Pleomorphomonas sp. PLEO: one gene and its partner. The protein of the gene in region 2 interacts with the protein of the main gene of each other region in a pairwise test. Links are inferred from orthologs where the notes say so. Each region holds a gene or a part of one and is shown on either strand. Other genes may lie near its edges.

Region 1 (3,085 bases), 3.5 Mb from region 2 along the record:
CCCTTTTCAGGGCAGCCGGTCCAATATGGACCGGAAATTCTCATCAGGACGCCGACGCGGCGCTCAGAGAACCGATTTCGACCTTCACGCCGGGGCCCATGGTCGAGGAGACCGACAGGCGCTGCAGGTAGGTGCCCTTGGCACCCGCCGGCCGAGCCTTCTGGACGGCATCGATGATGGCGCGAATGTTGTCGAGCAGCGCATCGGCGGTGAACGACGCCTTGCCGACGCCGGCATGGACGATACCCGCCTTCTCAACACGGAACTCGACCGCGCCGCCCTTGGTCGCCTTGACGGCGGCGGCGACATCCTGCGTCACGGTGCCAACCTTCGGGTTCGGCATCAGGCCGCGCGGGCCAAGCACCTTACCGAGACGGCCGACCAGCGGCATCATATCCGGAGTGGCGATGCAGCGATCGAAGTTGATCTCGCCCTTCTGGATGGACTCGACCAGATCCTCGGCACCGACGATGTCGGCGCCAGCGGCGGTCGCTTCGTCGGCCTTGAGGCCACGGGCGAACACGGCGACGCGAACGGTCTTGCCGGTGCCATGCGGCAGCTGAACAACGCCACGGACCATCTGGTCGGCATGGCGAGGATCGACGCCAAGATTGATGGCGACTTCGACGGTTTCGTCGAACTTCGCCGTGGCGCGTTCCTTGATCAGGCCGAGGGCCTCGGTCAGCGGGTAGAACTTCTTGCGATCGATGCCTTCACGGCTAGCGGCGACGCGCTTGGGAAGCTTGGCCATATCGGTCACTCCGCAATCTTGAAGCCCATGGAGCGGGCAGAGCCCTCAACCATGAGCATGGCGGCGTCGATGGAGGTGGCGTTCATGTCGACGAGCTTCTTCTCGGCGATTTCACGCACCTGAGCCTTGGTGACGGAGCCAGCAGAGCCGGTACCAGGCGTCTTCGAGCCCTTGTCGACACCAGACGCCTTCTTCAGGAAGTAGGAGATCGGCGGCGTGCGAAGCTTGAAGGTGAACGAGCGGTCGGCATAGATGGTAAAGAGCACCGGGATCGGCATACCCTTTTCCATACCCTGCGTCTGCGCGTTGAACGCCTTGCAGAATTCCATGATATTCAGGCCGCGCTGACCGAGCGCGGGGCCGATCGGGGGCGACGGGGTCGCCGAACCGGCCGCCACCTGAAGCTTCAGGTAGCCGGTGATTTTCTTCGCCATTTTCTTCTCCTCGTCAGCGCATCCGGCAACACCGGTTCGCCTTCAGGTTCGTGGTCGGAGGACCTTGTCCCGGCGGCGATGGCCGGGGCCCCTCTCCCACGGGGTGGGTGCCATCCGGCACGCCGGATGACGGACGCGGCACCGGGTAACCGGCACCGCAAACTTGCGTCAGACCTTTTCGACCTGACCGTATTCCAGCTCGACCGGCGTGGCGCGACCAAAGATCGAAACCGCTACCTTGAGACGGCTACGCTCTTCGTCGACCTCTTCCACGAGGCCGGAGAAGGAAGCGAACGGGCCATCGGACACTTTGACCTGCTCGCCGATCTCGAAACTGACGGACGGCTTGGGCCGTTCGACGCCAACTTCGACCTGATTTATGATGCGCTCGGCCTCACGGTCGGGAATGGGAACCGGCTTGTTGTCGGATCCCAGGAAGCCCGTCACCTTCGGCGTATTCTTGATAAGGTGGTAGGCCTCATCGGTCATATCCATGCGCACCAGGACGTAGCCTGGAAAGAACTTGCGTTCGGCCGACACCTTGCGACCGCGACGCACCTCGGTGATGCTCTCAGTCGGCACAAGAACCTGCTCGAAGAGGTGCGCGAGACCGCGCTGTTGCGCCTGCTCCTTGATGGAGTCGGCCACCTTCTTCTCGAAATTCGAGTAGGCGTGCACGATGTACCAGCGTTTTGACATGTCGTAGCTCCGCTCGGCGGTTGTTTATCAGCCGCTGAGGCCGAGCAGCAACCCGACACCCCAGTTCATGATCATATCGGCAACCAGGAAGAAGATCGCCGCGAGGATGGCCATGATGAAGACCATGGTTGTCGTGATCGCAGTTTCGCGACGGGTCGGCCAAGTGACCTTGCCGGCCTCGGTCCGAACCTGCTGCAGAAACTCAAGGGGGCTAGTCTTGGCCATACATCCACTCATGACGGTCGGGCGCGCGGAACGGCTGTTCCGCGCGCCACGAGATAGGAACCGTTATCTATAGCGTTCGGCAGGTCCGTGCAAGAGGGAAATGGCAGGGGCAGTAGGGCTCGAACCTACGACCTGCGGTTTTGGAGACCGCCGCTCTACCAACTGAGCTATACCCCTAGACTTCCGCTCGCGGATGCCAATCCGTTCGCTTATAGCCGAACCGGCTTCGGGATCAAGCACCAAAAGCGCGGTGCGCCCTTCTTACCGATTCTTGCCGGCGGAGCAAGCCCCGCACGGCAATTTCTTTTTCTCTCGAATGGCTTGGCTGTGAATCAACCTGCAAATCCGGGATATTCCGGCGGCTGTCGCCGCCGGAACTTGATTATTACTCGACGATGGAAGCGACGACGCCTGCGCCGACGGTACGACCGCCTTCACGAATGGCGAAGCGGAGCTTCTCTTCCATGGCGATCGGAACGATCAGCTGGACGTTCATCGTCACGTTGTCGCCCGGCATCACCATCTCGACACCTTCGTCCAGCGTCACCACACCCGTCACGTCGGTCGTGCGGAAGTAGAACTGCGGGCGATAGTTGGTGAAGAACGGCGTGTGACGGCCACCCTCTTCCTTGGTCAGGATGTAGGCTTCCGCCTTGAACTTGGTGTGCGGGTTCACAGAAGCCGGCTTGCACAGGATCTGACCGCGCTCGACGTCTTCACGCTTGGTGCCGCGCAGCAAAGCGCCGATGTTGTCGCCAGCCTGGCCCTGATCGAGCAGCTTGCGGAACATTTCAACGCCGGTCACCGTCGTCTTGGTGGTCGGACGGATGCCGACGATCTCGACTTCCTCGCCAACCTTGACGATGCCGCGCTCGACACGGCCGGTCACCACGGTGCCACGACCGGAGATCGAGAACACGTCTTCGATCGGCATCAGGAACGGCTGGTCGATCGGACGGTCCGGCTGCGGAATGTA
Region 2 (3,130 bases):
CAACGTAACAGCGTAGCCACCGAGATCGAGATGGACCTCCAGGAGATCGCGGGTCGTGCCGGGAATGTCGGTAACAATGGCGACTTCACGCTCGGACAGCGCATTGACCAGACTGGACTTGCCGGCATTGGGTGGACCAAGCACCACCACTTCAAAGCCATCGCGGATACGCTCGCCACGTTGGCCAGCCGATAGTTCACGCTCCATCTCCGCCCGCAAGGCACCAATCCCAGTGCCGACGGCGCTGGAAATATCTTCCGGCACATCCTCCTCGTCGGAAAAATCGAGGTCCGCCTCGACGTAGGCCCGCAAATCGATCAGGCGCCGCCGCCAGTCCTCGGCCCTTGTCCGGAAGGCGCCACCAGCGAGACGCACGGCTTGACGCCGTTGGGCTTCTGTATCGGCAACGATGAGGTCCGCGAGGCCTTCCGCTTCCGTGAGATCGAGCCGACCATTGTCGAAGGCACGACGGGTAAACTCACCAGCCTCGGCGAGCCTCGTTCCCGGAAGACTTCCAAGAAAGGCGACAAAAGCCGCAACGACCGCCCTGCCACCATGCAAATGGAACTCGGCAATGTCCTCACCGGTAAAACTGCCTGGAGCCGGAAAGAACAACACCACCCCACGATCGATGACCTCACCCCCGACGCCACGGAAGGTTTTCAAGGTCGCGTGGCGAGGTGCTGGCAACTGGCCAACGGTTGTTTCGAGTACGAATCGGACGTCAGGTCCGGAGACTCGGACCATCGCGACGCCACTTGGCAGAGCCCCGGACGACAAGGCGAAGATCGTATCGGACACGACTCAATCCTTTGGTTTGATCATTCGTTCAAGATGCCGAGCCGGGCGAGTTCCCTTGGCCAATATGAGAATGGCCGAGCCGCACAAATGGCAAAGGGCCCGATGGGCCCTTTGTATGTCGCGCAGGAACTGGAACGGCGACGAATCGATATCCGCCGATGATTCACGTGAAACACACGAGCCGGATGTCAAGTGTTCATGGAATCGAAGAAGTCGCCGTTGGTCCGCGTCTGCCGGAGCTTGTCCAGCAGGAACTCGGTCGCGTCCGTTGTCCCCATCGGATTGAGAATACGACGGAGAACAAAGGTCTTCTTGAGCTTGTCGGGGACCACCAGCAGGTCTTCCTTGCGGGTACCGGAACGCTGGATATCGATGGCCGGGAACACGCGTTTGTCCGAGATCTTGCGATCCAGGATGATTTCCGAGTTACCAGTGCCCTTGAACTCTTCGAAGATAACCTCGTCCATACGGCTGCCCGTATCGATCAACGCGGTGGCAATGATGGTCAAGGACCCGCCCTGTTCGATATTTCGAGCCGCGCCGAAGAAGCGCTTCGGCCGCTGCAGCGCGTTGGCATCGACACCACCTGTCAGCACCTTGCCGGAAGACGGCACCACCGTGTTGTAAGCGCGACCGAGGCGGGTGATCGAATCAAGTAAAATGACCACGTCGCGGCCATGCTCGACCAGACGCTTGGCCTTTTCGATGACCATTTCCGCTACTTGAACGTGGCGTGTCGCCGGTTCGTCAAAAGTCGAGGAAACCACCTCGCCCCGTACCGAACGCTGCATGTCGGTCACTTCTTCCGGGCGCTCGTCAATCAGAAGAACGATCAGGTAGCATTCCGGGTGGTTGGTGGTGATCGAGTGGGCGATGTTCTGCAACAGAACGGTCTTGCCGGTACGCGGCGGCGCGACGATCAGCGCGCGCTGGCCCTTGCCGAGCGGTGCCACGATATCGATGACACGGGCCGAGAAATCCTTCGACGGGACGCCTTCGACTTCCATGCGGAAGCGCTCATCCGGATAGAGCGGCGTCAGGTTGTCGAAGTGCACCTTGTGGCGCGCCTTCTCGGGGTCTTCGAAATTGACGGTGTTGACCTTGAGCAGCGCGAAATAGCGCTCGCCCTCCTTGGGGCTACGAATCTGCCCTTCGACGGTATCACCGGTCCTGAGCGAGAAGCGGCGAATTTGCGCCGGCGAAATGTAGATGTCGTCAGGACCCGGCAGATAGTTGGCGTCAGGCGAACGCAGGAAGCCAAAGCCGTCCTGGAGCACTTCGACAACGCCCTCGCCGATGATATCGACTTCTTGCTCGGCGAGCTGCTTCAAAATGGCAAACAGCAATTCCTGCTTGCGCATGGTCGAGGCATTTTCCACCTCGACCTCTTCCGCAACGGCCAGAAGTTCGGTGGGGGTCTTCTTCTTGAGATCCTGGAGTTTCATCTCCGACATGGACAAGGCATCTCTTGGCTGGAAAAAGGAATCGAAGTCGAAAACAAAAAATTCCCCTGCTTGGGGATACGCATCGACGATCTTTTCCGAAGGACGCGGGCTGGCAGCAACGGTGGGGAACCGCCGCGGGGGGAAACTCTCCAGACCTTCTCGGCCTGGATACGCCTGTCCGCGAAGTGAGGGACGATTTCGCTATACCCTGTTCCGTCCGGCGCGGCAAGACTCAGGGACTACGAGGTCTCGTACTGGCTTTTAGAACGGCTTCAGTACGACCAGCACAAGAATGGCGAAGAGGATCAGCGTCGGCAGCTCGTTCATCATGCGGAAGAAGCGCGCGGCATGCTGATTCGCATCCCGTTCGAAGGCCTTGCGCCAAGCATCGAGCTGATAATGATAGACGGTCAGGCCGAGCACGAAGAGGAGTTTCAACCACAGCCAGGACGCCGTGGAAAACCATGCTCCCTTTACTCCAAGCCAAAGACCAAAAACCCAAGTGGCATACATCGCCGGCCGCATGATGCCCTTCAGCAATCGGCGTTCCATCACCTTGAAGGTTTCGGACTGAACTGAGCCGGTCTCAGCATCGGCGTGATACACAAAAAGACGCGGCAAATAGAAGATACCGGCCATCCAGGCGATCACCGAAAACAGGTGGCCGATCTTGATCCAGTCATAGCCGAGACCCATTATCGTCCCCCAACACCACGCACTCGTGCCAGCATGCGCGCGACATTGTCGATCGAGCCGTCCGGCGTGATGCCATGGCCGAGGTTGAAGATCAGCCTACCCTCACCCAACCGGGCAAGGATTCGATCAACAGCGGCATCCAGCATATCCCCACCCGTGACGAGATGCAGCGGGTCGAGGTTGCCTTG

Evidence for each region.
Region 1: the proteins of rho (region 2) and nusG interact in binary tests that used the Escherichia coli proteins (3 or more experiments, as listed by UniProt). The link is inferred for Pleomorphomonas sp. PLEO from one-to-one orthologs.

Annotation. Positions count from the first base shown.
Region 1 is NZ_CP166625.1:4,104,958-4,108,042, forward strand. What follows is about bases 120-2,887. They hold nusG (transcription termination/antitermination protein NusG), read right to left. Parts: upstream 1,885-2,887; coding sequence 1,354-1,884; downstream 120-1,353. Other genes in these bases: rplA (50S ribosomal protein L1), read right to left, coding at 120-751; rplK (50S ribosomal protein L11), read right to left, coding at 757-1,185; secE (preprotein translocase subunit SecE), read right to left, coding at 1,912-2,109; tuf (elongation factor Tu), read right to left, coding at 2,495-2,887. In the rest of the region: more of rplA, read right to left, coding at 44-119; more of tuf, read right to left, coding at 2,888-3,085. UniProt on the Escherichia coli protein: Part of the processive rRNA transcription and antitermination complex (rrnTAC). The complex forms an RNA-chaperone ring around the RNA exit tunnel of RNA polymerase (RNAP).
Region 2 is NZ_CP166625.1:605,974-609,103, reverse strand. The notes cover bases 123-2,935. They hold rho (transcription termination factor Rho), read right to left. Parts: upstream 2,256-2,935; coding sequence 990-2,255; downstream 123-989. Other genes in these bases: hemJ (protoporphyrinogen oxidase HemJ), read right to left, coding at 2,508-2,935; mnmE (tRNA uridine-5-carboxymethylaminomethyl(34) synthesis GTPase MnmE), read right to left, coding at 123-747. Outside these bases: more of mnmE, read right to left, coding at 1-122; more of hemJ, read right to left, coding at 2,936-2,942; hemE (uroporphyrinogen decarboxylase), read right to left, coding at 2,942-3,130. UniProt on the Escherichia coli protein: Facilitates transcription termination by a mechanism that involves Rho binding to the nascent RNA, activation of Rho's RNA-dependent ATPase activity, and release of the mRNA from the DNA template.